One region of the Glutamicibacter soli genome, then DNA from elsewhere that is predicted to be linked to it. Evidence: riboswitches for the same ligand, from Rfam matches in the RefSeq annotation. Region 1 holds a riboswitch; the other holds the start of a gene.

The links. A riboswitch is a leader RNA that binds a small molecule or an ion and turns the genes downstream of it on or off. The one in region 1 is predicted to bind glycine.
Region 2: another riboswitch for glycine. It lies ahead of gcvP (aminomethyl-transferring glycine dehydrogenase); the one in region 1 lies ahead of cycA (D-serine/D-alanine/glycine transporter).

The regions. Positions count from the first base shown of each region.
Region 1 is NZ_CM125969.1:3,278,382-3,289,459, reverse strand. It holds gene ACTX90_RS15610 (APC family permease) at 1-444, shown strand, start outside; gene ACTX90_RS15605 (dihydrofolate reductase family protein) at 540-1,103, opposite strand; gene ACTX90_RS15600 (GMC family oxidoreductase) at 1,335-2,864, shown strand; gene cycA (D-serine/D-alanine/glycine transporter) at 2,953-4,446, opposite strand; glycine riboswitch at 4,660-4,768, opposite strand; glycine riboswitch at 4,769-4,867, opposite strand; gene ACTX90_RS15590 (MarR family winged helix-turn-helix transcriptional regulator) at 5,134-5,586, shown strand; gene ACTX90_RS15585 (FUSC family protein) at 5,583-6,626, shown strand; gene ACTX90_RS15580 (M20 family metallo-hydrolase) at 6,705-7,985, opposite strand; gene ACTX90_RS15575 (amidohydrolase) at 8,029-9,690, opposite strand; gene ACTX90_RS15570 (thiamine pyrophosphate-dependent enzyme) at 9,687-11,078, opposite strand, start outside.
Region 2 is NZ_CM125969.1:2,912,600-2,923,677, forward strand. It holds gene glyA (serine hydroxymethyltransferase) at 1-1,172, opposite strand, end outside; gene gcvH (glycine cleavage system protein GcvH) at 1,172-1,552, opposite strand; gene gcvT (glycine cleavage system aminomethyltransferase GcvT) at 1,612-2,733, opposite strand; gene gcvP (aminomethyl-transferring glycine dehydrogenase) at 2,744-5,590, opposite strand; glycine riboswitch at 5,756-5,853, opposite strand; gene ACTX90_RS13845 (SGNH/GDSL hydrolase family protein) at 5,960-6,748, opposite strand; gene ACTX90_RS13850 (serine hydrolase domain-containing protein) at 6,759-7,916, opposite strand; gene ACTX90_RS13855 (APC family permease) at 8,179-9,621, shown strand; gene ACTX90_RS13860 (RNase H family protein) at 9,709-10,599, opposite strand; gene ACTX90_RS13865 (putative periplasmic lipoprotein) at 10,716-11,027, shown strand; gene ACTX90_RS13870 (glutathione S-transferase C-terminal domain-containing protein) at 11,043-11,078, opposite strand, start outside.

The DNA.
Region 1 (11,078 bases):
CTGCACCCGAAGTACAAGACCCCGCACAATGCGCTGCTGTTCATCGGCGGCATCTCGCTGGTTGCCCCGTTCTTCGGCGAACGCATGCTGGGCTGGCTGGTGGACTCGGGTGCCCCGAGCATCATCATCGCCTACTTCCTGGTGTCCGTGACCTTCCTGCTGCTGCGCCGCCGGGAACCGCAGATGGACCGCCCGCTGCGCGTGGGCGGCGAAGGCCGCTTTGGCGAGGTCATCGGCTGGGCCTCGGTGCTGCTGACCTTCGGCCTATTCAGCCTCTACATGCCCGGCATGCCGGCGCAGCTGACCTGGCAGCCGTGGCTGATCTTCGCGATCTGGTGGGCCATGGGCGCGCTGTTCTTCTTCAAGGTCCCCGGCGGCATCCCCGCTGGTGTCGACGCCGAAGAAAAGGTGCTCGAAGTCGTCAGGGCACGACGCAAGAAGTAGCGTTTGTCTGGCACTGCGTGCAGGGCGCGTCCGTTCGCGGACGCGCCCTGCACGTATTTCATGCGCAGTTCCCGGCGCTCGGGTGTGCGCGGCTCCTAGCGCTTGACCTCGTAGCACAGACGCATGACCCCGCCGCTGAGCTCCTGGGCGGAGAGCAGTTCCAGATTGGTGCGGGCGAGGCCCGGGGCGAAGTAGGGGGTCCCGCCGCCCAACACTATCGGGAACAGGTTGATCCGGTATTCGTCGATCAGTCCCAGCCGCGCCGCCTGGGCGGCCAGGGCCGCCCCGCCGATGGCGATCTCCGTGTCGCCTCCCTGCGCCTTCAGCGACTGGATCTCCTCGCCCAGGGACCTGGTGGCCAGCCGGGCGTTGCCCTGCACTTCATTCAGCGTGCGGGAGAACACGACCTTGGGCAGAGGGTTCCACAGTGCGATCCAGTCCAGATCCAGCTTTGTGCTTTCCGGGTTGTCCGCGGCGGTCTCCCAGTACAGCATGACCTCGTAGAGCTTGCGCCCCATGAGCTGGACACCGAGATTCTTCGCCTCGTCGATGGAGGCCTGGTAGATGTCGTCACCCGGAACGCTCCAGTCGATTCCGCCATCCGGACCGGTGATGAATCCGTCCATGGACATGGACATTGAATAGGTAACCTTGCGCATTGCCGCCGCCTCTTTCGAAGTTGCTTCCACGGTACGCACCGCTGGGCGCGCTGGAAAGGGCCTGCAGCGCACTGCCAGCATGGGACCCGTCCTGCGCTGGAAGCCAACCCGCGTGCGCTGCAGGCCAATCCCTAAATCCCGAATCCGTAGCAGACTAGGTTCGATATGTGTGACACGGCCAACACCTGGAGCCGACATCGGCGCTGGCCTACACGGGAGAAAAGGGGAATTGTGGAGAACAAAACCGTCATTGTCGTAGGCGCAGGTTCGGCCGGATCGGTGGTCGCGCGCCGGCTCGTGGACGCCGGAGCCAGCGTCACCCTGTTCGAGGCAGGCAACGAGGACACCAACCCCGCCATCCACGACCTCTCGCGCATGGGGGAGCTGTGGCACAGCGAGGACGACTGGGACTACTACACCGCGCCCATGAACGGCACCGCCAGCAAGCCGATGCACCTGCCGCGCGGCAAGGTCATGGGCGGCTCGCATGCGCTGAACGCCACCATCTGGGTGCGCTGCGCCCCGCAGGACTTCGACCACTGGGCCAGCGTCAGCAGCCCCGACTGGGCCTGGGAGAACGTCCTGCCGGTCTACAAGGACATCGAGAACTTCTCCGGAGGCGCCAGCGAGCTGCGCGGCGGCGCGGGCCTGCTTCCCGTGGTCGACAAGTACCCGCTGGACGAGATCCACCAGTCGATCATCGAGGCCGCAGTGCAATCCGGCGTCGAGCACAACCAGGACTACAACGGCCAATCCCTGGAAGGCGTCTCCCAGGAGCAGGTGAACATCGTCAACGGCGAACGCATCAACACCTGGAAGGCCTACCTGAAGCCGGTGCGCGAGAAGCTGCGGATCATCACCGGCGCACAGGTGCACTCGCTGCTGGTCGAGGACGGCGCGGCGGTGGGCGTGCGCTACCGCAGCGGCGGGCAGCTGCACGAGCTGCGCGCGGACGAGGTGGTGCTCAGCGCCGGCGCGCTGGGCTCCCCGCAGATCCTGTTGCGTTCGGGCATCGGCCCCTCGGCGGAGTTGGAGGCCGCCGGCGTCGCTCCGCTGCTGGATGCCCCGCAGGTCGGCAAGAACCTGCACGACCACCTGCTGGCCCCGGTGATCGGGCAGACCACTGCCAAGGACATCCCGGCGCCGCGCACCGGCATCTCGGTGTCGCAGACCCACCTGTTCGCCAAGTCGCGGGAGGATCTGGACGTGCCCGACACCCAGCCGATCTTCTTCTCCGTGCCGATGTACTCGCCGGGCATGGAACCGGTTCAAGGCACGGCATTCACCCTGCACTCGGGCATCATTGCCCCTCACAGCCGCGGCGAGCTGACGCTGTCCGGGCCGTCGCTGGACGACCCGGTGCGCATCGACCTCAACGCGCTGGATGACCGGCGGGACATGGACGCGTTCCTGTTCTCCATCAAGCAGTGCCGCGACATCATGGCGCAGCCGGCGCTGGCTGGGGACTGGGGAGCGGTGGAGGTCTATCCGGGCGCCGAGGTGCAGGACGACGCGGCGCTGGAGGACTACATCCGCAACAACGTGGTGACCTACCACCACCAGGTGGGCACCTGCCGTATGGGCGTCGACGCGCAGGCGGTGGTGGATCCGCGGCTGAAGCTCAACGGGCTGAAGGGCCTGCGGGTCATCGACGCGTCCATTATGCCGCGCATCACCACCGGCAACACCAACGCCCCGGCGGTGCTGATCGGTGAGCTCGGCGCGAAGTTCCTGCTGGAAGACCTGGCCGCGAGCCGGTAGCCGCCGGCCTGTTCTCCCGTGCTGACGCCAAGGGCCTCGCACCGTCATCCCGTGACGTTGCGAGGCCCTCGATGGTTGCCCAAAGGCGCTAGCTGTCGATGCTTTCCTTGGCCTTCTCGGCCTGGGCTGCGCCGGCTGACACGGTGCTGCGGTAGGCGGCCGCCTCGCGGCGCTCGTGGGCGACCTTGCCGGCGTGGGCCAGGCGCAGCGCCTCGTGCTTCGGATCGCGGCGGACCCCCAGGTAGCCGATGCCCAGCCCGATGAACCAGAGCGGGGTGGCGATCAGCGCGACCAGCGTGTCGGCCTGGGTGGTCAAAGCCCACAGGATGAAGACGAAGAATGCCAGCACGACGTACGGCATGAACCGTCCGCCGGGCATCTTGAAGGCGCTGGCGTCATGCAGCTGCGGGCGGCGGGCCCGGTAAGCTAGGTAGCTGAGCAGGATGATCGACCAGACGAACATGAAGCAGAGGGCTGAAATGGTGGTCACCAGCGTGAACACCGCCATCACCGAGTCGCCGCTGTAGAGCAGCGCGACGCCTGCCAGCAGGAACATGCATGAGAACATCAGCGCGTTGCGCGGCACCTTGCGGGAGGAGAGCCGCTCGAACTTCTTCGGGGCGTCGCCTTCCAATGCCAGGCCGCGCAGCATGCGCGAGGTCGAGTAGATGCCCGAGTTGGCGCTGGAGGTGGCGGAGGTGAGCACCACGAAGTTGATGATGCCCGCGGCGCCGGCCAGCCCGGCCAGGGTAAACATGCCGACGAACGGGGATTCCTCGGCGGAGAACAGCGTCCACGGCTCGACCATCATCAACACCAGCAGCGCGCCGACGTAGAAGAACAGGATGCGCAGCGGGATCGAGTTGATCGCCTTGGGCAGGGTCTTCTCCGGGTCCTTGGTCTCGGCCGCGGTGGTGCCGACCAGTTCGATGCCCACGAAGGCGAACACTGCGATCTGGAAGCCGGCCACGAAGCCCATGGCGCCGTTCGGGAACATACCTCCATGCGCCCAGAGGTTGGAGAAGGAAGAGCTGATGCCGTTGTGCTGGAATCCAGTGATGACCATGGCCAGACCCACCACGATCAGCGCACCGATGGCGATGATCTTGACCAGGGCGAACCAGAATTCGGTTTCGCCGAAGGCCTTCACGGTGCTCAGGTTCAGCACCAGCAGCAGGACGATGCAGGCCAGGCCCGGGATCCACAGGGGCAGGTCGCCCCACCAGAAGGCGACGTAGTGCGCGATGGCCACGACATCCGCGATGCCGGTGACAACCCAGCAGAACCAGTAGGTCCAGCCTGTGAAGAAGGCGGCCCAGGGGCCGAGCAGGTCGCCGGCGAAGTCGGCGAAGGTCTTGTAGTTGAGGTTGCTCAGCAGCAGCTCGCCCATGGCGCGCATGACGAAGAAGAGCATGAAGCCGATGATCATGTACACGAAGATGACCGAGGGGCCGGCGACGGCGATGGTCTTGCCGGAGCCCATGAACAGGCCGGTGCCGATGGCGCCGCCGATTGCGATGAGCTGGATATGGCGATTGGAGAGTCCGCGTTCGAGCTTGGGGGCAGAGCTGGTTGAGCTCATTCAGGCGCCTTCCGGGAGTGGGGGATCCCGCACCCGACGCAATCCGGGACAAGCCGGTGGGCCTGTCCGCGGACAGCGCTACCTTCGAACACGCGCATCGTGGTGTTCTCCTGTTTTCGGCCGCATAAGGCTCAAGCGCTCAAAGCAAGTGCCTGCCGCGACCACGGGGGAGCATCATGGGCGTGCCCGCGAGTGCGGCACTGTTCTGATGTTCCTCCCCAATCTGTTTGCGTACCTGAGAGTTTTCACTTCGCGCCGAATACTGGGCGAAGCCTGCTCCTTCGGTGAGCGCGACCTTCATCGCGCTACTTTCCAGATGTGCCTGTTCGTGGCGGTACGGGGGCCTGAGAGTTTCCCGGGGAGGAATTGCTCCTACGGCGCCCGCCCTTGGTTCAGGACGGGGCTCTCCCGCCACGCATCAATGGCTGTTTGGTGACTGCCATCACAGTATGCCTTGGAAACGTGAAGCGATGCAAATTGAATCTGCCGGAAAATCGTCGTAAAGCCTCAAAAGGTCCTTTCGAAAATCCTTATTGACAAGTGCGTTTCAATTCCGTCTTGTGGCTTAAAGTTTGAAACGGCGCAACGCTTAATATGAGACCCCAGGTTCCCGCCCCTGGGTCGCGTTCGGGGCGGCAATCTGTACCGCTATGAAATCATTTCATCGTGAAATGATATTCTCGGTGGGTGAATGAACAGAAACCGCCCCAATTCCAATGGAACTCCTTGAGTTATCTGGCGACCCGGGTTGGGCGCGTGGGTACCACGGCGCTCGGTGCGCTCATGGACGCCGAGGGGCTGACGCGCCACCACTTCACGATCATCAGCGCACTGGAAGAGTCCGGCGCGATGTACCAGAACGACCTGGCCGACCGGGCCAATATCAACCGCGGCCATATGGTCGCCTACCTCGACCGGCTGGAAGCGCACGGTACGCTGCAGCGCACCGTGGACCCGGCGGATCGCCGCCGCCGGCTCATCGAGCTGACCGCTGAAGGGCGTCGTTTTGCGGACCGTGCCGTCGAAGCGGCCCGCGAAGGCGAGGAGAAGATCTACAGCGTGCTGGATGCGGCCCAGCGCGACCAGCTGCGCGGCCTGCTGCAGCTGGTAGTCGCCAGCGAGGAGGAAGCTCGCCCGTGATTGCCCACGCACAACAGATCTGGAAGCACAGCGTTGCCGTCGCCCCGCGCATGCCGGCGTTGCGGCCCGCGGCCCGGGCCACGTTCTGCTTGGCGGTGCCGCTGCTCATCCTCGCCAGCCTGGGACGGATGGATTGGGCGATGTATGCAGGGTTCGGCGCCTTCTGCGCAGTCTTCGGCCGCTACGACAACTACGCGGTCCGCTTCTGGCAGCAGCTCAGCTGCGGCGCGGTGCAGGTAGCATCCATGCTGCTGGGCACGCTGTTCTCCTTTCTCCAGACGCCGTTCATCGTCGATGCACTTGTCTTGGCCGTGATCGCCTTCGGCTCCAATCTGGTGTCGCGCGGGGTGCGCTGGCTTCCGCCGGGACCGATCTTCGCGGTGTTCGCCGGCGGTGCCTGCCTCTCGGTTCCGGCAAGCGGCGAAAGCTTCATCGGGGTGCTGCTGGTCGGTGCGGGCACCGCATTGTTCAGCCTGCTGGTCATGCTCGGGCTGTCGGCCCGACGCGGCCGACTGGCGGCCGCGCTGAAGGCGGAACCCACCTGGGCGCCGACCGAGAAATCGGTCCATGAATCCGTGCGCATGGGCATCGCCGTCTTGTTGGCCGGTGTCGTGGCCTATCTTCTTGGGGGAGACCACTGGTACTGGGCGAGCCTTGGCGCAATTTCCGGGGTGATGGGGGCAACCGTCCACAGCCGGGTTGCCCGGGCCCTGCAACGCTGCGTCGGAACCTGCATCGGCGTGCTGCTGACCTGGGCGGTGTTCGTCTTCGAACCCAATCTCTGGGTGCTGCTTGCGGTGGCGCTGGTCGGCCAGTTCTGCATCGAGGTCGTCATCCTGCGCAATTACGCGGTGGGCATGGTCTTCATGACCATGGTCGCGCTGCTCATGGTGCACCTCGCCAGCCCCGAGGATCCCATGGTGCTGCTGGTTGACCGGGTCACCATGACGGTGCTCGGGGCGGCCACCGGTGCGGCGCTGAGCGTGGCGATCGGCATCGTCGTGGGTCAGCAGAAGCACGTCGAGCAAAAGCAGAACTAAGACCGCGTGGGAGAAGCCATTCCAATTGGCGCCCCAAAAACGAGTTTAAGGGCGCCAATATTCGTCGCCGAGCATGATCTACTGAGACTGCCCGGTTGCAGAGACAAGGAGCGCATCCGCTGGAACGAATTGGCCTTGTACAACGCGATGAAGTACTTCGGCGAGAAGATCTAGTCCAGCTAGCATGTCCTTGTCGTGTGTCAGCTCGCGTTCATTGTGGCTGATACCCTCCACGCTGGGGACGAACAACATGATGGTTGGGACAATGTCTTTCATATTCGTTGAGTCGTGCCCGGCCAGTGTCCGGACTACCCCATGCCGGAGGCCCAGGGATTGCGCTGCGTCGGCAGCCAGCTTGAGTCCCGCCTGATCGTAGGCTTTTGCAGCCCAGACATGCTCAGCACCCCGTTCGATGCTGACATTTGCCAGCTTTTCGATTCGCTTCACACGGGAGCGCAGATCCGCATCCGCTGCGGCTAGTACGTCAGCATCGGTAGATCGAAGATCCACCAGAAGATTTACACGACTAGCTACAACCACGGGCGAGTTGGGGTACACGGAGAATTCGCCGCAGGAGGTGATTACCATGTGTTCATCGGTGGAATGTTCCAAAGCGACCTCTCGCGCAGCGACGACGAGCGCGCTGGCACCAAGCAAGGCATCTTGTCGGTCTGCAATGATGGTAGCTCCGGTATGCGCTTGCTCCCCGTGAACTATGAATTCGTACTTGTTTGCACCCCAGGTCGATTCGACCAGCCCTATGTCTAGCCCCTGGTCTTCCATAGAGCGTCCTTGCTCAATGTGGATCTCTACGTATGCAACCACCTCGATCTCAAAATCACCTATGGTTCCAATTGATTCGAGAGCTTCGCGAACACTCACACCGTGAGGATCAGTTGTTGCCAGAACCTGCGGGGCTGGAAGCTTACCCGTAAAAACTGCGCTACCCATCATGGATGGCTTGAAACGACAGCCTTCTTCGTTAAACCAGTTGACGACAACAATATTGAATTTCGCTGATTCGTTGTCTTGTATGGTTTCACGCACGCGTAATGCAGCGTGGGCCCCTGCCAAAACGCCATACGCGCCGTCGAAACGCCCTGCCAATGGCTGTGAATCAAGGTGCGATCCCACAGCGATCCATGGAGCTCCTGGAGATAGTTCCAGTAGGGAAAACTGGTTGCCCACGTTGTCATAGTGGACGGAGAACCCGTGGCCCTCCACTAGCCCACGGAACCAGTTTCGATTTTGTCCGTCTGCCGTCGTAGCTGCCTGTCGGTCAACGCCACCACCAGGTGTGGCACCGTTGCGGCTCATTGAAGCGAAGTCTGCCAAGAACGATTCGTGATGGATTTTCATCTTCTCTCCTGAATTTTAATCTATTGACCTGCACCCTGTGGGTCTACACATGGGCGGGAATTTCTGACTTGGTGAAGCTTGATCGGCCTCCGACGTAAGTCCCGAGTACCTCAATGGCTGCGATTTCGTCAGCCTCCAGCGGCGATTCCGAGAGCACGACAAAGTCGGCCAGCTTGCCTCGGGAAAGCGATCCTCGATCCTCGAACTGTCCAGTACCTTTTGCAGCATTGACGGTATACAGGCGCAAGGCCTCCAGAGGCGAGAGACATTCGTCGGATCCTCCGAGGACCAGTCCCTTGTCGGTTCGCCGCGTCACTGCGGAATCAATTGCTCGAAGCACGTTGTTATCTGCAACAGGAAGGTCTGAACTGCCGGCAACCAGTACACCAGCGTCCAACAACGACTGGCCGCGATATAGCCAATTCTCGCGATCCGGTCCGACTAATGCTGCGAACTGGTCGCCCAGCGGCCCGATGAATGATGCCTGCGGTGTCACTACGATTCCGTGGCTAGCTACAGCAGAGACTTGATCGGGCCTAGCAATGCCGAAATGTTCGATGCGATTCGGCAATGCGTTAAGGCCATAGCGTTCCTGTAGCTCCGCAATGATTTCTATGCCCAGATCGATGGCCGCATCGCCAATTGCATGAAGCGCTACAGGCCAGCCGGCCCGGTACGCCGCGGAAACGCTTTCTCGGTATTCCTCGGGAGTGTTCAACAGGTATCCAGTGTTATGCGAATGCCCGCAGTAGTCCTCTGTCACCGCAGCCGTAGCACCAAGCAGAGAACCATCCATGAATACTTTCACTGGACCGAAGGAGACGAATTCATTTCCGAATCCGGCTAAGACGCCTAGGTCCAGCCCTCGTCCACGCCCTGTGCCATGTGCGTCCGAGACATGAGAATCCTGCTCACGCAGAGCATCCAGCGCGGGCATCAGCTGTGCGCGGGCATGAAGACGCTTTTCTGCTAGTGCTTGTTGATACGCGGTGACCTCAATAGGAGAATGACCAATCCAACCTCCTCCAACACCCGCTTCGGTAAATGAAGTAATTCCGCAGGCCGCATATCGGGAGGTTGCTTCATCAATAGCCGCCGTCAGCTGTTCGATCGAATAGGGCAGGACCAAGCGCTGCACCAACGATTGTGCTGATTCCTCCACCACACCGGTGAACTGTCCAGAGGCATCCCGGACGATGGCACCACCGATAGGATTTTGGAAATCGGATTCAAAAGCACCTGCGAGTTTCAAAGTGGCACTATTGGTTATAGACGCATGTCCGGAAACATGTCGCAAGTACATTGGTCGGTCGCCCGTGATCTCGTCTAAGCGGCGGAGGTCGGGAAACTGACCGTCATGGTCTTTCTGATTGAAACCAGTGCCGTTGAGCCAGACACCTGGCTGATCCTTTAACTCGTGCATCTGCGCTTCTAATAGGGCATAAAGCTCCTCCAAACCACGAGCTCCGGACAGATCCACGGCGGATAACCCCAAGCCCCACCATGCGGTGTGGCAATGGGCATCAATGAATCCTGGAGTAATGACGGCGGAACCAAAATCAATGGTTTGCGTGGCTGAGAGGCCCTGAATCTGCTCGTCGAATCCTAGAATGCGTCCAGCGAAGATACCCATGCATTGTGCTGTAGGACGGTCCTCATCCATGGTTAGGATGGTCTTGGCTCGCACCAGAAGATCGAGCATCATGCCGAGACCTCCTGGCTGTGCGCAACGGTTCCTGGCCCCATAGTTTCGGGATCAGTTTTCAAGTGCAACAATGCAGGACCACCATGGGCCAACGCGCGGCGCAAAGCTGGAGCGAAATCCTCTGTTTGATCCACGTACTCACCATGTCCGGAAAATGCCTCGATCCACCGTGCGAAGTTCGGGTTCACCATGTCTGTTCCAGACGGCCGGCCTGGGTAGTGAAGTTTTTGATGTTGCACAATCGTTCCGTAGATCCCATTGTCGACAACGATGACTATTGGCGAAGCGCCTTGGGCAAAAGCGACAGCAAGCTCCTGAGCATTCATGAAGAAATCTCCATCCCCGCAGATCGCCACCACCTGGCGTCCTGGATTGCTGATGCTAGCGGCTACCGCCGCCGGTACTGCCAAGCCCATTGCCCCGTTGCGGGGTCCAACCAAAGTTCCTGGACCGTGGTGGCTGAGATACCGATGGCCCCAAAGAGTCGCGTTTCCTGCACCATAAGAAATGATCCGGTTGCTGTCTAAAACCTCTTCAAGGGTCTCGAATGCTGCCGCCAAATCAACACCAACTCCACCATCGCGGCCAGGCCTGGTGAAGGCCACCTGTTCCGCACGAAGCCTTTGCATCCACGTAGCTTCGCGTTTTCCGCGGACGGAATCGGAAGAGGGCAGGGCCGAGATGAAAGATATAGGCGAAACTCCTACATGTATGTCTAGACGACCTGCATGCCCTTCCAATGAAGCATCCGGAGTCACGACAATTGTCGGGGTATTCATCGCGGCGGTGTAGCCCTCAGATAGAACATCGGTTCGGCTGCATCCCAAGAAAACTAACAGGTCGGCTTCGCCAAGTGCCACAGCTGCATGGTCAGACCTGCCGTACCCGAGCCAGCCGGCGTAAGCTTCGCAGTCGTGATCGACTGCATCGTAGGCTCGCCAATCAGCAAACAACGGGATCCTGGCGGCCACAGCGAACTCACCTAGTATCGCAGAGGAGTTCGTATCCCAACCGTCACCACCGACGACGATGGCAGGCCGGTCTGCGTCTGCAATCAAGCTCGTGATGATGGAAAGCGACTCGGAATCAGGTGCCGCGGTCGGCAGGGGTTGTGGTGTTGGCACCGGAGACGATGTGAGTCGAACCAGTACATCTTCTGGAAGACCCACGACTACCGGTCCTGGCCGTCCAGACGATGCCAGCCGCAGGGCTCTGGCTACGACTTGGCCAGCCTGATTCTCATCGTCCAACTGGTAGACGGCTTTGGAAGTAGTGGAAAACCAACCTTCCAGGCTGAATTCTTGGAATGCACCACGACCTCGGTCAGACAACGGAACCAAGCCTACGAACAAGACAAGAGCCGTGGCATCTTGCCAAGCCGTGTGAAC
Region 2 (11,078 bases), 370 kb from region 1:
TCCTCGGAGAACCCGCGGGTCGCCAACGCCGGGGTGCCGATCCGCAACCCGCTGGTAGTCATCGGCGGACGCGGATCAAACGGCACCGAATTGCGGTTCACCGTGATCTCCACCTGCGCCAGCAGATCCTCGGCCTGCTGCCCATCCAGCTCGCTGTGGCGCAGGTCCACCAGCACCAGGTGCACATCCGTGCCGCCGGTCAACACGCTGATGCCCTTGGCGGCCACATCGGCCTGGGTCAACCGCTGCGCCAAAATCCGCGAACCGGCCAAGGTGCGCTGCTGGCGCTCCTTGAACTCCGGCGACGCGGCGATCTTGAACGCCACCGCCTTGCCCGCGATCACATGCTCCAGCGGGCCACCCTGCTGGCCAGGGAACACCGCCGAGTTCAGCTTCTTGGCGATCTCCGCATCACTCGACAGGATGATGCCGCCGCGAGGGCCTGCCAGGGTCTTGTGCGTGGTCGAGGTGACCACATGCGCATGCGGCACCGGCGACGGGTGCAGCCCCGTGGCGACCAGGCCGGCGAAATGCGCCATGTCCACGAACAGGTACGCACCGACCTTGTCCGCGATTTCGCGGAAGCGGACGAAGTCCAGCTGGCGAGGGTAGGCCGACCAGCCGGCCACGATCATCTTCGGCTGGTGCTCGATGGCCAGGCGCTCGACCTCGTCCATGTCCACCAGGTTCGTCTCCTCGTCCACGCCGTACGGGACGATGTTGAACAGGCGGCCGGAGAAGTTGATCTTCATGCCGTGGGTCAAATGCCCGCCGTGGGCCAGGTTCAAGCCCAGCACGGTATCGCCCGGACGCACCAGCGCGTGGTAGACCGACGCGTTGGCCTGGGCCCCGGAGTGCGGCTGGACGTTGGCGAACTTCGCGCCGAACAGTTCCTTGACGCGCTCGATGGCCAGGGTCTCGATGACGTCGACCTCTTCGCAGCCGCCGTAGTAGCGGCGGCCCGGGTAGCCCTCGGCGTACTTGTTGGTCAGCACCGAACCCTGAGCCTGCATCACGGCCTGGGCCGTGTGGTTTTCCGAGGCGATCATTTCCAGGCCGCGCTGCTGGCGGGCCAGCTCGGCATCGATACGCTGCGCGACCTCTGGATCCAGCTCGGCCAGGGACTGGGTCAGCGATGCCGGTGCCAGTGATTCATAAGTCTTGTTGCTCATTACTCGACGTTTCCACCGTTCGCGCTTGCGTAGTCGGCTGCGGAAAGCAGCGGGCCTTCGGACTCGACCTCGACGGTGAACAGCCAGCCTGCGCCGTATGGATCCTCGTTCAGGATGGCAGGGTTGTCCGCTGCTTCCTGGTTGACCTCGACGATGGTGCCGGTGACCGGCGAGTACAGGTCGGAGACCGACTTGGTGGACTCGACTTCGCCGCAGGTCTCGCCGGCGGTGACGGTGTCGCCGACCTCTGGCAGGTCTACGTAAACAACGTCGCCCAGCGCGTCGGCAGCAATCTGGGTGATGCCGATCTTGGCTGGGGACGATGCGTCGATCCACTCGTGCTCGGCCGAGTAGCGCAACGATGACAGAACTTTACTCACGATTTTTCCTCTCCCAAGGGGAAATAGGGGGCGTTAGGCTATGCCCTCTTTGTTTAACGTTACTTGGCGCGCGTGTAGAACGGCAGTTCCACGACAACAAATGGCAAAGTCTTACCTCGCAGGTCGACTTCCAGCTCGGTGCCCACTTCGCTGAAGGCCGCATCGACATAGCCCAGGCCGACCGGGTAGCCCAGGGTCGGCGAAGGCTGGCCGGAGGTGATCTCTCCGATGACGGCGCCGTCCTTGACGATGGCGTAGCCGCCGCGGCCTGCGCGCTTGCCCAGGCCCTTCAGGCCCACCAGCTTGCGGGCAGGGGTCTGCTCGCGCACTGCCTCCAGCGCGGAGCGGCCGACGAAGTCCTCTTCCTTCTTGAAGGAGACCACCGCGCCGAGGCCCGCGTCGAACGGGGTGCGCTCCAGCGAGAGCTCGTTGCCGTACAGCGGCATGCCGGCTTCCAGGCGCAGCGAGTCGCGTGCGGCCAGGCCGCACGGAACCAGCTCATGGTCCTTGCCGATCTCCACGATGGTGTCCCACAGGCCGGCGGCGTCGGCGTTCTTGATGATCAGCTCGAAGCCATCCTCGCCGGTGTAGCCGGTGCGGGCCAGGATGGCGTCCACCCCGCCGAGCTTCGTGTAGGCGGCCGAGTAGTACTTCATCTCGGTGACGATAGCTGCGCCGGCCTCGTCGGCGGCGAGCTTGGCCACGATGGCCTCGGCGTTCGGTCCCTGGACCGCGATCAGCGATTCATCAGCGGAAGCGTCCTGCACCTGCGCGTCGAAGCCCTCGGCGCGCTTGGCCAGCTCGGCGGCGACCACCGGGGCGTTGCCGGCGTTCGGCACCACCAGGTACTTTTCGTCTTCCATGCGGTAGACGATCAGGTCGTCGATGATCTTGCCAGCTTCGTTCAGGATCAGCGAGTACTTGGCCTTGCCGACCTTCATCAGGGCGAAGTTGCCGGCCAGCGCGGTGTTCAGCGCGCTGGCTGCCTGCGGGCCGGAAACCCAGACCTCGCCCATGTGGGACAGGTCGAACAGGCCCGCGGTGGAGCGCACCGCCTTGTGCTCTGCCAGTTCCGAACCGTACTTCAGCGGCATGTCCCAGCCGCCGAAGTCGGTGAAGCTCGCGCCCAGGGCTTCGTGCTTGCCGTGCAGCGCGGTGTGCTTGGTGATGGTTTCAGTCATTGCGATGTTCCTAGACTTCGAAGGCTTCTGGAGCAGGGCAGGAGCAGATGAGGTTGCGGTCGCCGCCGGCGCCGTCGATGCGGCCCACCGCAGGGAAGTACTTGTCCACCTTGAGGCTGGCGACCGGGAAGGCTGCCTGCTCGACGGTGTACTTGCGGTCCCAACCACTGTTGACCACTGCCGCCACGGTGTGCGGGGCACGGCGCAGCGGGGATTCGGCCAGCTCGTAGACGCCGGCCAGCACTTCTTCCATTTCCTGGCGGATGGTGATCATGGCTTCGATGAAGCGCTCGATCTCTGCCAGGTCCTCCGACTCCGTCGGCTCCACCATCAGGGTGCCGGCGACCGGGAAAGCCAGGGTCGGTGCGTGGAAGCCGAAGTCGATCAGTCGCTTGGCCACGTCTTCTGCGGTGACGCCGGTCTTGGCGGTGACTTCGCGCAGGTCCAGGATGCACTCGTGCGCAACCAGTTCCTTGTTGCCGGTAAACAGGATCGGGAAGTGCTCATTCAGGCGCTTGGCGATGTAGTTCGCGTTCAAGATCGCGTGCTTGGTGGCGCTGGTCAGGCCCTCGCTGCCCATCATCGCGATGTAGGCCCAGGAGATCGGCAGCACACCGGCCGAGCCGAAGGCGGTGGCGACCACTGGCACGCCGTCGCGCTCGGAGTAGGTGCCCGAGGCGTCGCCCGGCAGGAACGGCACCAGGTGCTCGCCCACGCCGATCGGGCCGACGCCCGGACCGCCGCCGCCGTGCGGGATGCAGAAGGTCTTGTGCAGGTTCAGGTGCGAGACGTCGCCGCCGAACTTGCCCGGCTGGGCGAGACCCACCAGGGCGTTCATGTTCGCGCCGTCGATGTAGACCTGTCCCCCGGCGTCGTGGATCTTGCCGCAGACCTCGCGCACGTCGGCGTCGTACACGCCGTGGGTGGACGGGTAGGTGATCATGATCGCGGCCAGCACGTCCTTGTTGGCCTCGATCTTGGCATCCAGGTCGCCGGCGTCGATGGTGCCGTCGGCTGCGGTCTTGACGACCACAACCTTCATGCCGGCCAGCACTGCCGAGGCGGCGTTGGTGCCGTGGGCCGAGGCGGGGATCAGGCAGACGTTGCGCTGCGACTCGCCGCGCGAAGCATGGTAGTCGGAGATCGCCAGCAGGCCTGCGTACTCGCCCTGGGACCCGGCGTTCGGCTGGATGGAGACGCCGGCGTAGCCGGTGATCGCGGTCAGGCGGCCTTCCAGGTCGGTGATCAGCTCGCGCCAGCCGGCGGTCTGCGCTGCCGGGGCGTACGGGTGGATGGAGGCGAACTCAGGCCAGGTGATGGATTCCATCTCGGCGGCCGAGTTCAGCTTCATGGTGCACGAGCCCAGCGGGATCATGGTGCGGTCCAGGGCCAGGTCGCGGTCCGAGAGGCGGCGCAGGTAGCGCATCATCTGGGTCTCGGAGGAGATGGTGTTGAAGATCGGGTGGGTCAGGTAGGCGCTGGTGCGCACCTGGCCCTCGGGGATCTCGAAGCCTTCCGGTGCTGACAGTTCCACGCCGAAGACGCCGGCCAGGGCCTTGACGGTGGCGGAGGTGGTGGTCTCGTCGGTGGAGATGCCGACCTGGGTGCCGGAGACCTTGCGCAGGTTGATGCCTGCATCGTTGGCCTTGGCAATGACTTCCTCGGCGTCCTTGACGGTCACGACCACGGTGTCGAAGAAGGCCTGCGATGCCAGTTCGAAGCCGCCGGCGACCAGGGAGCTGGCCAGCACGCGGGCGTGGTTGTGGGCGCGGGTGGCGATCTGCTTCAGGCCTGCAGGGCCGTGGTAGACGGCGTACATCGAGGCGCAGATGGCCAGCAGCGCCTGGGCGGTGCAGATGTTGGAGGTGGCCTTCTCGCGGCGGATGTGCTGCTCGCGGGTCTGCAGGGCCAGGCGATAGGCGTTGGTGCCGGCGTCGTCGGTGGAGACACCCACCAGGCGGCCCGGCATGGAACGCTCAAGTCCCTTGGCCACGGCCATGTAGGCGGCGTGCGGGCCGCCGAAGAACAGCGGCACGCCGAAGCGCTGGGTGTTGCCGACCGCGATGTCGGCTCCCTGCTCGCCCGGGGCAGCGATCATGGTCAGCGAGAGCAGGTCGGCGATCACGGTGACCATCGCGCCGGCGGCCTTGGCGGCGGCGATGACCTCGGCGTGGTCGGCGATCGAGCCGTCGTTGCCCGGCTGCTGCAGCACGATGCCCGAGATGTCGCCTTCCGGCAAGCCCGCGGACAGGTCGGCGACCTCGACCTCGAAGCCCAGCGCATCGGCACGGCCCTGCACGACCTTGATGGTCTGCGGGAAGATGTTGGAGTCCAGCACGGTCTTGCCGTTGGACTTCTTCTTGTTGGCGCGGCGCATCATCAGCACGGCTTCGGCGGCGGCGGAGGATTCGTCCAGCAGCGAGGCGTTGGCGATCGGCATGCCGGTCAAGTCCATGACCATGGTCTGGAAGTTCAGCAGGGCTTCGAGGCGGCCCTGGGAGATCTCAGGCTGGTACGGGGTGTAGGCGGTGTACCAGGCCGGGTTCTCGACGATGTTGCGGCGGATGACTGCCGGGGTGATGGTGTCGTAGAAACCCTGGCCGATCATCTGGGTCTTCATGACGTTCTTGGATGCCAGCTCACGCAGGTGGGCCAGTGCCTCGGTCTCGGTCAGTGCATCCGGGATGTCCAGAGCGGCATCTTGGCGGATGTCGGCGGGAACTGCCGTGTCGATCAGCTCGTCCAGGCTGTTGTAGCCAAGGGTCTGGAGCATGGTCTCGACGTCGGACTGACGCGGGCCGATATGGCGGGACACGAATTCGCTGTTCGTGTTAGCAGAAGTCTGCGTGATGGTCATGGTGCAGGTGTCTCCATGGGGATCTGTCTTGGCGCATGCCAAAGGAAGGTCGCTGTCCCTCCCCATCCCTGTTGCACAACCTGAGAGTTTTACGCAGCCGGCCTACCAAACCGGTTGCTTGCACCTTCGGTGAACCGGAACAGGCCGGTTACTTTCCAGAGTTGCCTCTTGATGGCGGTACGGGTGCCTGAGAGTTTCCTGGGGAGGAATTGCTCCTACGGCGCCCGTCCATGGTGTGAACGGGACTCTCCCGCCATCCTTCTATGGCGTCGGTTGCGGGCCAATGACCCACAACACACCTCCCATGGTACCCGCCCCGGGGCCAACTGCAAACAATCTTTCGGCCCCGGAGCCCCTGCATGACGCGCGCTAGCTGCTTTCCGCGCCCAGCCGGATGTAGTCCGGGTATTTTGCGCTCAGGCTGTCCCCCGAGGAAGTGCCTGTCAGGCGGCGTTTGACCCATGGAGCCAGGTATTCCCGGGCCCAGCCGAGGTCCTGGCGCAGTTTCTGACCGCGGGCGTTCACCGCAGCCGCTGGCAGCACCGGAACTTCGATGTCGGAGGACCAATTGCCCTCGGTGACGCCATGGGTTCCGAGCACGTCCAGCACCTTGGCGGCCATGAGCGTGTGGCCGGCGGTGCCCATGTGCAGGCGGTCCACGGCCCAGTAGCGCACGTCCGAGAATTCGCGCCAACGCCAGTAGTCGGCGACCAGCGTGTTGTAGCGGTCGGCGATCTCGCGCACCTTTTCGTTGTAGATCGCGGTGCGCGGGCGGGTCTTGGAGAACAGCGGCGAGTCGACGGTGTCGAAGCCGGTGAACAGCAGCACGGTGATCCCGGCATCGGCGAAGCGCTTGACCATGCTGTCGTAGCTGCGCATCAGCGCCTCGAGGTCGGCCTTGGGCCGCAGGATGTCGTTGCCGCCGGCGTAGAGGGAGACCACGTCGGGCTTCATGGACAGCGCCTGGTCCATCTGCTGGTTGATCACCTGCCCGATCTTCTTGCCGCGGATCGCGAGGTTCGCGTATTCCCAGTCGCCGCGGGCGCACAGCACCTCGGCCACCCGGTCCGCCCAGCCGCGCACTTGGTTGGGGCGCAGCGGATCGTCGTCGCCAACGCCTTCGGTGAAGGAGTCCCCCATTGCCAGAAACTTTGCCATGCTCTTCCTCCTAGCCCTTGGCCTGCATCATTTTGCCGATAACCACCTGGCGCGCCAGCTGGCTGAGCTGCACGCCCGTGGAAATGCTCTTCTCGCCCTCGTTGCGCGACGGAATGTAGGCGAAGCCGAGCTGGTAGGCCGGATCGGCGAAGGCCAGCGAGGAGTTCGCCCCGTCGTGGCCGTAGGCGAAGATCGAACCATAGTCGTTGCGGGCGGTGGCCTTCATGAATCCCAGGGCAAAGGCCTGGAGCAGCCCGTTGGTGCGGTCGTGCCCGTAGACGAGCTCCGCGGATACCCGGGACCAGGTGTCCTCGCTCAGGAACCCCCGGGCGGCGCCAAGTGAGGGCACCGGGCCGAAGGAGGCCGCGTAGATGGCCGCCAGCGACTGGGCATCGGCGACGCCGCCCATGGAGGCCGGGCCGAGCCTGCGGACCTGCCGGGAGTTGGCCAGCTCGTGCCAGTTGTAGACCGGACCGCTGTCCAGCGCGAACCCGGAGGCCGAGTTGACTGCCAGGCCTGCCGGGGAGAAGGGGTCGAAGAATGCCGGTTCGGCCGGGGCGGCGGGGAGCACGTCACGGTAGCGCGGTTCCAGCGAGTCGTCCTGCCCGATATACGCGTCCACGCCCAGGGGCTTGCGGATGCGTTCCTCGAAGACCTCTTTCAGCTCTTTGCCGGTGACCCGGCGGACCAGTTCCTCCATGAGCACACCCATGGTGATGGCGTGGTAGCCCACGATGTTCTGGCCCAGCGGCCAGATGCTCGGCATGGTGGCGAGGATCTTGGCATATTCCGAGGAGTTCAGCAACACCTGACTGGGCACCCCGCCGGGGACGCCCAGCACTCCGGCCTGGTGGCTGAGCACTTCCCCGACGCTCAGTTTGCCCTTGCCGTGGGTGCCGAATTCGGGCCAGTAGTCGGTGATCGGGGCGACCGGATCGATCAGCCCGTCCTGGACCAGCAGGGCGATGACCAGTGCGCTGAGCCCTTTGGTGCAGGAGAACACGCAGGTGAGCGCATCCCCCGAAAGGTGCTCCCCCACGCTGTGGCTCAACACCAGGGCGCCGCGGTGGTACACGGCCAGCTGCGCCGAGTAGCCGTCCTCCACTGCGGCACGGCCCTGCAGCGCCTGCGCGAGCGGGGCAAAGTCGTCAGTTATGACCGATTCCATCTAAATCCTTCGAAAGCATGTCTCTTTGCAACTAACACTAGTAGCCGCAGCGGAAATTCGCGTTCTCCGGCGAAATCATGCCTGAACCATAAGTTCCTCAAAGAGCCATTCTCAATAAACGGAGGAATAACCTCCGAAAAGGCCGGAACGACAAGCATTTATTGCTGTTAGCATAGTGATCGATTTCGCCCATTGAATAGACGACGACAAAATATGTCGCATTCTTCAGCTCGAATCGAAGATTGGAAAGGCTCATCCGCCTATGACTGCAACCCGAGAAGACTCAACTCCAGGCGGACAACCCGCCGAACTCAAGCGGGTCATCGGCCCCAAACTCCTGATGTTCCTCATCATCGGCGACATCATCGGCGCAGGCATCTTCGCGATCACCGGCAAGGTCGCCGGACAGGTCGGCGGCGCCGCCTGGCTGCCGTTCCTGATCGCCTTCGCCATTGCGACGCTGACCGCCTTCAGCTACATGGAGCTGGTCACCAAGTATCCCCACGCGGCGGGCGCTGCTTTGTATATTCACAAGGCTTTCGGCATCCATTTCGTCACCTTTCTGGTGGCCTTCACGGTGGCCTGCTCCGGCATCACCAGCGCCGCGACCTCGGCCACCCTGGTTGGGCAGAACCTGCTGATCGGCTTCGGCCAATTCATCGAGGGCGTGCCGACCACACCCGAAGCCGGTATGTTCGCCGCCATCGCGATCATCGTGATCCTGGCCCTGATCAACCTGCGCGGCGTCGGGGAATCGGTCAAGTTCAACATGGTGCTCACGGTGATCTCCCTGGGCATCATGGCAGTGATCATCTCCATCGGCATCGGCGCCATCGCCAGCGGCCACGGCGACATCAGCCGACTGGTGGTCTTCGAGGCCCCCGAGGACCGCAGCCTGTTCGCAGCGGTCACCATGGGCACCGCCATCGCGTTCTTCGCGATGGTCGGCTTCGAGGATTCGGTGAATCTGGTCGAGGAAACCAAGAACCCCAACAAGACCTTCCCGCGCATCATGCTCATCAGCCTGGGCATCTGCGCCGTGATCTACATGCTCGTCGCGGTCACCATCATCATGGTGATCCCCACCGGCGACCTGCTGAACCCGAAGAATCCTGACGCGGGCATCCTGCTCGATGTCGTGCGCATCGGCGCCCCGGGCCTGCCGGTGGACGCGATCTTCCCGTTCCTGACGGTCTTCGCCGTGGTCAACACCGCCTTGATGAACATGCTCATGGCCAGCCGCCTGCTCTACGGCATGGCCCGCCAGGGTGTGCTGCCGCAGGTGCTGGGCAAGGTGCATTCCAAGCGTCGCACCCCGACGCTATCGATCATCTTCACCACGCTGCTGGCCATCGCGCTGGTGGTCTACGTGAACCTGGATACCGAAAGCGGGATCGTCGGCTCGCTCGGCGGCACCACCGCCCTGTTGCTGCTGGTGGTCTTCACGATGGTCAATATCGCACTGCTGGTGCTGCGCCGCGACAAGGCGCCGGAGGATTCCTTCCGCGCACCGACGATCATCCCGATCCTCGGCGCCGCCACCAGCGCTTTCCTGATCGGGCCATGGGCCCGCTCGCGCGCGGACTGGGTGCAGTATGAGATTGCGGGGCTGCTGCTGGCCCTTGGCGTCGCGCTCTGGGCGGTCAACTGGCTGGCCAACCGCATCAACTACAAAAAGGGCAACATCTCCTCGGGGCACTTCTAGCAATCCGCCCCGGCAAAACGGCAAAGGCACGAACCGTGCGGGGTTCGTGCCTTCGCCGTTTGGGGCGGGATGCCCATCGCCTTGCGGCTACTGCTGGACGGTTTCCTGGCGGAAGCGCAGCTTCCAGCCGCTCTCGGTGCGCTGCCACCATGAGGAGACCACGAGGATCGTCGAGCCCTCGACCTTCATGCGGTAGGCCAGCAGGGCCAGATCCCTGTCGACCTCGCGGGCGGTGAGCACCTGCACCTCGCCGGTGGCAGGCAGCTGCGCCCCGGCTTCGAGCTGGGTGCGCACCGTGGCGACATCCAGCAGCCCGCCACCGCGGGTGACTTCCTGGTATCCCGGATGCAGGAAATCGCTCAGCTCGGCGAAGCTGGTGCGGATCTGCGGGTCGAGGAAGCCCAGTTCAAGTTCATAGATCGTGGCAGCCGTATCCTGGGCGGACTTGGGAGCGGTTGCTTCAGCGGGGGCGGCAGGGGCTGCGGTGGAAGCTGCCGCGGCAGATGCCGCTCCGGCGGTGTAACCGGGGCCCGGGTCCGGCGCAGTGCCTTGCTGGTGCGCGGTGGCGGCGGCACGGGCACGGTCGTCGGCAGCTTCGTTCAGGTCATGCCCGGCGTGGCCCTTGACCCATTCAAAGGTGTACTTGCGGTCCTTGATCGCCGCATCCAATTCCTTGAGGATCTCCTGGTTCAGCACCGGTTTGCCGTCGGCCTTTTTCCAGCCGCGCTTTTTCCATCCCGGCATCCACTTGCTGATGCAGTTGATGGCGTACTGGGAGTCGCACAGGATCTTCAGTTCCTGCTCCGGGTACTGGGCGGTGGCGCGGAAGAGTTCGAGGACCGCCTGCAGCTCGCCCATGTTGTTGGTTCCATGGTCCCAGCCGCCGGAGGCCCAGTTCGCCTCGTCGATGTACCAGGCCCAGCCTGCCGGGCCGGGGTTTCCTAGGGCTGATCCGTCTGCCGCTGCGGTGATCGTCATGGCTTTAATCCTGCCACCTGACCTCCCCCGCCGCCTAAAGAGACGTGCGAAGGCTCCGGAGTCCTTGCGCCGCGCCAACGCCGCGGCGCTGGCGATGGTCCGTAGGATGGTGAACTGTGAAAAAGATTCTGCCGCTCCTCGTTGTTGCGACCCTGGGCCTGGCCGCCTGCTCGGGTCCGTCGCCCGACGACCTGCGCCGCAGCGATCCCGAGGGCAGCACCGCGTGCATCCACTACGGCGGCAGCCTGACCGCCCCGGGCGATATCGGGCAGACGAATCGGCAAAAGGCCGCCGAGCATGGCTCGGCGGCCTCCACCGATTCGATCCGCAACGCGGTATCGACAGATGCATCAGGTCAGCCCGTGATCACCGACGACGAGGCGTTTGCCGCGGCGTGCGAGCAGCAGGGCTTCGACTTCAAGAGGTAGCCCGACCGCTGCCGGCTATTTTCCTTCCAGCGGGTACAGCGGGTTGTGGCC